2 regions of the Rossellomorea sp. LJF3 genome follow, and region 1 is predicted to be linked to the other one. Evidence: riboswitches for the same ligand, from Rfam matches in the RefSeq annotation. Region 1 holds a riboswitch; the other holds the start of a gene.

Region 1 (4,674 bases):
TTCTGCTTTATCATAAAGCTATTTACGTAAATACTGTGGGTTTTGGAAGTAGTGAGTAGTGGTTGATTTCCGTTCCAGTTGCTCGCTTTCCGCGGGGCTGGCGGTGAGCCTCCTCGGCTGTGAGGAGGCTTGCCTTCCGCCCGAGGAAAGCGCAGTCTTGCACGGAAATCAATAGCGGTGTAACAAGTGATCCTAATTAATTTTTTGATTGCTCTTCTTTAGAGGAAATGGATTTAGATATGTCCCAACCTCACTTCTCCGCAAAAAACGAGTCTCCTACACTGGAGACCCGTTAAAATTCTTATTTATCTATTTCACGGATCAAATTGGCCATTTCGATGGCCGATACCGCTGCTTCCCATCCTTTGTTCCCGGCTTTTGTGCCGGCTCTTTCGATTGCCTGTTCGATTGTATCAGTCGTCAAGACCCCGAATATGACGGGTACGTCTTCCTGCAGGCTAAGATTGGCCACTCCTTTAGCAACCTCTCCGCTTACGTATTCAAAATGAGCGGTTGCTCCGCGGATGACCGTTCCCAAAGTTACAACAGCATCATATTTACCAGAACGCGCGAGTTTTTTGGCGATCATGGGAATTTCAAATGCTCCCGGGACCCAAGTGACGGAGACATTCCCTTCTTCAACACCGTGTCGCTTCAAGGCATCTTCCGCTCCGCCCAGCAGCTTGGATGTGATGAATTCATTAAAACGTGAAACGACGATGGCCACTCTTAATCCTGATCCTACTAAATTTCCTTCATAAATGGTTTTCATTTTATATTCCTCCTAAAATTTAAGTAAGTGTCCGAGCTTAGTGTGCTTCGTTTTTAAATACTTTTCATTTTCGAATTTTGCAGGCATCTGGATTGGCACCCGATCTGCGATTTCTAAACCATATCCGTTGATCCCGGCGATCTTTCTCGGATTATTGGTCAACAGACGCATCTTAGTAATACCTAAATCTCTCAAAATCTGCGCTCCGATTCCGTATTCCCTTAAATCGTCCCCAAACCCCAGTTTTTGATTGGCTTCCACGGTGTCATAGCCTTCTTCCTGGAGCTTATAAGCCTTCAGTTTGTTTATTAATCCGATCCCACGGCCCTCTTGCCTCATATAGAGCAGGACACCTTTTCCTTCTTCTTCAATCTGGGTAAGGGCTGTAGCGAGCTGAGGACCACAATCACACCGATTGGAACCGAAAACATCCCCTGTCAGGCATTCGGAGTGTACACGCACGAGTACATCCTCCCCCTCTGACCATTGTCCTTTTACAAGGGCGATATGCTCTTTTCCTGTAAGATTTTCTGTGTAAGCAACCGCTTTGAAGTTTCCAAATTCAGTTGGAAGCTCAATTTCCACTTCCCTTGTCACAAGCATTTCCTTTTTTCTTCTATACCTGATCAAATCTTCTATGGAAATGATTTTCAAATTCCATTGTTCAGCGAGCTTCATTAATTCAGGCACTCTTGCCATCGTTCCGTCTTCATTCATGATTTCACAGATGACCCCGGATGGGTGTGCATCTGCAAGAACAGCCAGATCGATGGCTGCTTCTGTATGCCCTGCCCGCTTTAGAACCCCGCCATTTTTGGCGACAAGGGGAAATACATGTCCGGGACGTTTAAAGTCCTCCGGCACTGAATTCTCGTTCAATAATTCCTGTATGGTGGTTGATCTTTCAAATGCACTAATTCCGGTCGTTGCCGATTTATGATCAACTGAGATGGTGAAGGCCGTGCCATGGGGGTCTGTATTTGACATCGTCATCGGCGCAAGCTTCAACTTGTGTGCTATTTCCTCTGTAATGGGGGCACAAATCAAGCCTCTTCCTTCTTTAGCCATAAAATTAATGACTTCAGGTGTCGCTTTATCTGCCAGGGCAATAAAATCCCCCTCATTTTCACGATTTTCGTCATCCACAACGATGACGACTTTGCCTGCCTGTAAATCTTCCAGAGCTTCTTCGATTTTATTAAACATGGGGCAACCCCTCCTCTTAGTCAGCAAACCCGTTTTGAGATAAAAAATCATAGCTGATGCTGCTTGAAGTCCTCTTAGACTGTTCCTTTGCTTCATAGAAACGATGAAAATATTTCGCCATTATATCACATTCAATATTGACAAGGTCCCCTACTTTCTTTCTACCAAGGACCGTGTCCCCTCTCGTCTGAGGGATGAGGGAAATCGTAATACGATTATTTTTTACACCAAACACAGTAAGGGAGGTGCCGTCTATTGCGACCGAACCCTTCATGATGAATAAATGGCCCTGATGTTCAGGGATGGTAATGTCCATATACCATGCATTTTCCACTTTCTCTACTCTCACGATGGTACCCACCCCGTCTACATGGCCGTTGACGAAATGACCGCCGAAACGTCCATTTGCTGCCATGGCCCTTTCCAGGTTCACTTTCGAACCACGGGTAAGGGTCCGTAAGGTGGTCCCTTCAAACGTCTCAGGCATGACATCAACCTGAAATTTGCTGGAACTGAATGAAGTGACGGTTAAGCAAACCCCGTTCACACTGATGCTGTCCCCGATATGGATATCTTCGAGGATGCGTCCCGCTGCAATTGTCATTTCCATGGAAGAGGAAGACTTCTTCATGTGTTCGATCGATCCAATTTCTTCAATGATTCCAGTAAACATCCTTCTCCCCCTTTCACAACGGTTCCCATTTTGGCCGTGTGACAATTTTGATATCCTGTCCTACACGATCCAGCTTGGCAATCTCCATTTCCAATCCTTCTGCAATGGTTGGAAATCCTTTTCCACCAAAACTCGTGAAGGCAGCACTTCCCCCAACAAGCTTTGGAGCCATATACATAACCATTTCCTGAAAAGCTCTTTCCTCTAAGAAGGCTGAATGTATAGTGGAACCACCTTCTACATAAAGGGAAGCAATCTTCCGGGAACCTAGTTCTTTCAGGACGGTGCGAATGCCTATCTTTTCATCGATAAGTGAAATGATTTCACATCCCCGATCGATATAGGGCTTCTTCTGATCTTCTTTGACCGAACTGCCTGTAAATATGATGGTTCTACTTTCTAAATCCTCTACGACATGAGAGTGGATCGGTGTACGCAAATAAGTATCTAATATAATTCGAATGGGGTTTTTTCCACCTTGGGGCAAACGGGTGGTAAGGTGTGGGTTGTCTTGAATGACCGTATTGACTCCTACTAATATCGCGTCATGCCTGTGACGATCATAGTGGACATCGGTTCTCGAGGCTTCGGATGTAATCCACTTACTGTCTCCCGAAGCTGATGCGGTTTTTCCATCTAGGGTAACCGCTGTTTTTAGCGTGACATATGGGGTACCATTTTGAATGAAGTGGAAAAAATGCTTATTCAGTTCCCGGGCTTCTTCTTCAAGCTCTCCAACCACTACTTCAATGCCTGCATCCCTTAATTGTTGAATTCCACGCCCGGCCACTAGTGGATTGGGATCCAGGGTGGCGATATGGACTCTCTTTATCCCGCTTGAAATCAACAACTGAGAGCAGGGAGGTGTTTTCCCATAGTGGGAACAAGGCTCGAGGGTAACGTAAATGTCGCTTCCTTTCGCTTTATCTCCTGCCATTTTAATGGCATTCACTTCTGCATGTCCTTCTCCCGCTTTCAAATGAGCACCCATCCCGACGATTTCTCCATTTTTGACCACTACAGACCCTACTACAGGGTTAGGCGAGGTCTGGCCAAGGGTTGCCTCTGCCATAGAAATGGCAAGCTTCATATAATGGGTATGATTCAATTGATGTACCCCCCTTCTATCGAAAAAACTATTCAGAAATAAAGAAACCCCAAGTAACGTTTTACTTGGGGGAAGTTGGCATGACTAAATAGAGCATTCAATCTGATATTTCGGAAAGGAAAAATCATCCATAAACACTGATCGGACTCCTATCCTGTACATCACTAAATGCTTCCGTTCCTTCTCCCATCCAGACTTTCACTGTCGGCTTTGGAATTTCACCAAATCCACCGTCTAATATGTATTAGCCGGGTCACGGACTAAGAGCATGTGCTCATCACCGCCGGTAGGGAATTTCACCCTGCCCCGAAGGAAACCTATTCGATTATCATTATTCTATCATAGTTTCATAAATAAAATCATGTTAGACGCACTAAAATAAGATTTTTGTCCTAATTTTTAGAATACGGGGTGATAAAATCAAGGGATAATATATGCCTCTATATTATTAGAGTCAAGTTTCTTTCACACGTGTTACATTCTTCCTTCATTATTGTACCCAAATGAATGGGCTATGATGTGAGAAAATAATCACTGTCTACATACCAAAGAAAGATCAGAAGCCAGTCCAAATCATCATTGTATGTTTCGTAAAATGAAACGTAACTGTGGTGGGAATCGAACAGCCGTTGAACACTTTGGGGGAGGTACCCTTTTTGTAAGGATAGATAATTTTTTTCTTGATAGTTCAAGATCCATCTCTTGTTTCCTTTATAGATGAGGATCGTGTCCCCACCTTCATTCTGCCATTCGATGGCGGTGGCACTTTGATATTTCAGTTGAAACATCATTCTTCTCCCTGGATGATCGATCTTTATGGTTCTGCTCCATTTCGAAAATGACAGCGGAAGTTTATGCTTTCTATGAAACAAATATTGTTTCGGGTTATTGATCATGGAAGTACGTTGAATAAAA
Region 2 (4,674 bases), on a different contig from region 1:
ATATAGAATTATTTATTCGGGAGGTTTTTTCTTTGCCAAAATATACGATCGTTGACAAGGACACATGCATTGCATGTGGAGCATGCGGGGCTGCCGCTCCAGATATTTACGACTATGATGATGAAGGTATTGCATTTGTAACATTAGATGATAACCAGGGAACGGTTGAAGTTCCTGACGTATTGGAAGATGATATGATCGATGCATTCGAAGGTTGCCCGACAGATTCCATTAAAGTATCTGACGAACCATTCGACGGAGATGCACTGAAATTTGAATAGTAAGAATGAGGGCTAAGAAGATCTATCTTCTTAGCTTTTTTTTATGAAATGGAAGGCAATAGAAAAACCCCTCAATATGGTTGAGGGGTTCATTTTATATGATCACTATGCCGCTTTGTTTAAGGCCACCTGTCTTGATAGCCAGCCTTGAAGGCGGACAAACAGTAAGGTAAATACGGATGTCACCAAAATCCCTTTCAGGATGTTGAATGGAACGATTCCGGTAATGATGATTTCAGCCGGAAGCTCAAAATTCATGAAGTATTTATAAGCAGGTAGGAACACAAAGTAATTCAGGATCCCCATGCTGATACTCATGACGACGGTTCCTGTGATCAGGCCGACCAACAGACCTTTTTTCGATTGAAAACGTGAATAGATGTAATACGTCGGAAGTATCAAAAGGACTCCCGCAATAAAATTGGCTGCATGACCAATCGGAACACCTGTGTCGCTTCCGGTCATGACATAATCGATCACGTTTTTAAACAGTTCGACCAATATCCCTGCAAGCGGTCCCAGTGTAACCGTCGCAATCAATGCAGGTACATCACTGAAATCAACCATTAGAAACTTTGGAAATGGTGGAATTGGGAAGTTGAATAACATTAGTACATACGATATGGCACTTAGCATTCCAACTGTGACAAACATTCTCGTATTCATTTTTTTCATAACTCTCTCTCCTTTAGGAGATTCATCTCAAATCGAAGACGGTTCAAGCGAAAGGTAGCATTAAAAAACTCCCGGATATACATATATCCCGGAGAATGAAAGGCATACCCTAATAAACGTTTAGCTTCCCATTTTCTAAACGTTGTGGCCATCACCTTCATCTTCTCCCATCCAGACTATACTGTCGGCTTTGGAATCGCACCAAATCCTGCCCCAAAAGGCTCGCGGGCTTAGAAACACGTGGTTTCATCACCGCCGGTAGGGAATTTCACCCTGCCCCGAAGACGAATCTTTATTTTTTTATACATTCTCATTATACATAAAGTGGAGGGTTATGTGAAGAAAAACAGTTCGAATTCGAACTAAATATGTTGAATCCCTTTCCCGCGGTGTTCATTACATCCTCAATCCACCTTCAGCACCTGCTGGGGATAAATCGCCGTTGCCGGGTTCAAGTCATTCCTCGCCACCAGTTCTTCCATATCGATCCCCTGCGCCATTGAGATCGAATAAAGCGTGTCCCCTTGCTTCACTACGTACTGCCCTTTAGGGGATGATCCTGGAATCATCAATCTCTGATTGACCTTTAACCCCGAGCTCTTCAATCCATTTTCCTGCATTATATCTTCAATTGACACATCGTATTTTCGTGAAATCCCCCAAAGGGTCTCACCTTTATGGACGATGTGCACCCCATCCGCTACACTTTCATCATGAAGCGATTCTGGATTCCCTGAGACCCCGACTGCCTGGAAAGGATCCTGCTCTTTGGCAAACACAAGCTGCCCGACTTCTCCATGACCGAAAACACGATAGGGATCGATTGCGTTTTCTTTATCAATCGTCCACTCCCCCCTGTGTACTTCAAAATGGAGATGGGCACCCGTTGATCTTCCTGTATTTCCTAATCGTCCAAGTTGTTGACCTTGTGCCACTTCCTGATTTTCATCTACAAGCCTGCTTTGAAGATGAGCATAAACGGTTTCATATCCATTTTCATGCCTGATGAATACAACATGCCCGTAGCTCTCTGAAAGATAAGATTTGATCACTTTTCCTTTAGCGACAGAATACACAGGCGACCCGATTTCCCCTCCGATATCCATGCCTTTGTGAGAACCCGACCTTGTACCATATGAATCTGTTATCATGCCTTCTACGGGAAATGTCCAGGACGAAGTGTCCCCTGCCACCTTATCCCCCTCTGCTTTTACCACATTACCGGTTAAGAACATCATGAATACACATAACGTTAAAAGAAAAACGATGAACAGCCTTCTTGCATAATCGAAAATCATGCTTGTCCTCCTTCGCTCTTATTGACAGACGTGCCTCGACTTCTATATGTATTACACCATTCTAACCTTTTCCCCCTCATCCCATGCATCGGCATACTTTTTGAGATATTTTTCCTTTGTGTAGTTTGTCTGTGTATGGGGTAAATATTCGTTTTTATCGCTTTATAAATAAAAAAGACCAGATTCGGAGGTCAAATCCGCTTCTGATCTTTTCCATCATATTTAGTTTACTAAGCTCTTTTTATTCGGGCTGATCGGTGTCTCGATGGGTTCTGTGAAGTCGAAGCCGTTCCAGCCTTCCTGTTTGATGTTTTCAAACCGGGCACTCGCAAATCCAGAGCTCCTGCTCGTCAGTAATATTCCTTCAATCATCTCCTGTGCGATTTGTTCATCTAAAGAGGTTAAGTCCAATTCGTTTAAAAAACTGATTGTTACCACCTCATCTGCTTCTGTCACGTTAAAATTGATGTCTTTCGGGATGACACTTTGAAAAAGGCCAGTTTCTGCACTTTTCATTGCTTGGATCGACTCCTTGATCCCCCCTCTGTTTATATTATCCGGTACAAGGAAGCGATCCGTCCCATTGGGTGAGTATAGATAGTATGCACTGTGTGTATCTTCATTCAAATCAACGCTTGAGAATTCTCCCGTCGAGCTGAATTGAGGGACCGAACCATCATGATTTTTCAGTACAACCTCTTCTAACCCTTTATGCTGGAATGAATATTGAAGAGAGTGATAAAAAGCGTATTCGACTGCACTGCTGCCACTGTAAGAATGATCGGGATCGAGGGTGAAGATGATCTTATTTTTGGCAAGAGACACATCTCCATTTAAAGGCAGATAGTCTTCAAGTCCCCAATCGGTTTCCGGCAGTTTCTCGCCAATTTGCTCGTGTCTTGTTAACCAGTCTTCCTGTCCCTGTTCTTCCACAATCGTTACAGGTACAGGTACTGCTTCGGGAGAAACAAGTCCAAAGGAATAGAATTCCTTTCCCTTTAGATCTTCTTCATAAAGAGAAAGCCTTTTTGGGGATTCTTTTAGATCCTCCGACATCGTCCGCTTGCTGTTTCCTTTTGGATCAGCCTCCGTCGCAGCGATTTTTTCTTCTTTACTCGATTGGGGAGGAAGTGCACTTTCTTTCTGCAGAGAAGCGATTTCCCCTTTATTTTCTGAGCTGCCCGGTTCCGCACCCGATCCGGATTTCTCCATACTGTTGTTATCCGTTAGTTGATTTAGAACGGTGGGGGCGAGTAGGACCATGATGAATATGGCGGCAAGTGCTGCGACTGCCGGTATGAATCGTTTAAATGAGGTTTGAGCTTTCTTTTTTCTCCTTTCCATTCGTGCATGGATATAGTGAGAAGTTCGATCATCTTTGATTTGAGGAAGCTTTTTGATGAGGTCCTCGATATCACGATCTTTCCATTCTGACTGGTTCAATGTCTCTTTCCTCCTTTGGGAGCCGTTGATTCATTTCAATCCTCAACCATTTGATGGCCCTATGCTGGGTCGTTTTCACTTTGCTTTCTGACCAGCCAAGCACCTCAGAGGTTTCAGAGATTGAAAGTTCCTGTAAGTAACGCATGATGATGACCATTCGAAAGTCCGTTGTGCAGTGTTTCAAGCATTCATACAACACCTGGATTTCTTCATTGGCAACGGCGATCTCATCGGGAAGTGCCCCGTCGTCTGTTACTTCATTGCGACTCCAATCGAATTTATCCAGAATACGGTTTTTCCAGTTTTTTTGTTTTCTGAAATGATCGATGGCAACATTTTTCGCAATGGAAAAAAGCCATGTCTTTTCGGAGCTTTTCCCTTCGAAATTCTCATGAGATTTAAGCACCCGGATATATACTTCCTGAGCCAGGTCTTCTGCCTGCTGTTTATTTTGTACCATGTATATGAGGAATTGGAATACATCCTGATGATAAGCAGAGTATAATTTCTCAAAAACGGAGTTCACTTTATTCCCTCCCCGTCAAATTATTAGTCGTTCACTATGTAAAAAAGTTACACACTATCAATATAGTATTATTTAGGCGAAAAGGAAAGACCCATATTGACCGGGAAGCCGCATGAAAAAAGCCAACAGGATAAATCACCCTGCTGGCCCATTTTCTCTTTTTCAACAACCTTTTTGAAATAGAGCAAAAAATAAAGAATGTTTCCCATGTAACAAGAAAAATCGTCATGTTTCTATGGAGATGATCGATAATTGGCTAAATAGGGAGAAAGAAAGTGAAGGTTGTCCCTTGATCGACTTTGCTTTGCACCTGAATATGCCCCTTATGAGACTCAATGATATTCTTGGCGATGGCAAGACCGAGACCTGTTCCGGACTTCCCTCTTGTTCTGGCTTTATCAGCTTTGTAAAAACGCTCGAATACGAAAGGAAGGTCTTCTTCAGGTATGCC

Evidence for each region. A riboswitch is a leader RNA that binds a small molecule or an ion and turns the genes downstream of it on or off. The one in region 1 is predicted to bind FMN.
Region 2: it holds a riboswitch for FMN, as region 1 does, so the genes downstream of both, V8G47_RS10700 (ECF transporter S component) here and ribD (bifunctional diaminohydroxyphosphoribosylaminopyrimidine deaminase/5-amino-6-(5-phosphoribosylamino)uracil reductase RibD) in region 1, are expected to answer to the same signal.

Annotation. Positions count from the first base shown of each region.
Region 1 is NZ_JBANLY010000001.1:452,008-456,681, forward strand. It holds gene ribH (6,7-dimethyl-8-ribityllumazine synthase) at 302-772, opposite strand; gene V8G47_RS02360 (bifunctional 3,4-dihydroxy-2-butanone-4-phosphate synthase/GTP cyclohydrolase II) at 785-1,978, opposite strand; gene ribE (riboflavin synthase) at 1,995-2,651, opposite strand; gene ribD (bifunctional diaminohydroxyphosphoribosylaminopyrimidine deaminase/5-amino-6-(5-phosphoribosylamino)uracil reductase RibD) at 2,665-3,759, opposite strand; FMN riboswitch at 3,934-4,077, opposite strand; gene V8G47_RS02375 (hypothetical protein) at 4,272-4,674, opposite strand, start outside.
Region 2 is NZ_JBANLY010000009.1:52,187-56,860, forward strand. It holds gene V8G47_RS10695 (ferredoxin) at 33-281, shown strand; gene V8G47_RS10700 (ECF transporter S component) at 387-956, opposite strand; FMN riboswitch at 1,112-1,246, opposite strand; gene V8G47_RS10705 (peptidoglycan DD-metalloendopeptidase family protein) at 1,361-2,254, opposite strand; gene V8G47_RS10710 (hypothetical protein) at 2,477-3,697, opposite strand; gene sigX (RNA polymerase sigma factor SigX) at 3,669-4,223, opposite strand; gene V8G47_RS10720 (ATP-binding protein) at 4,480-4,674, opposite strand, start outside.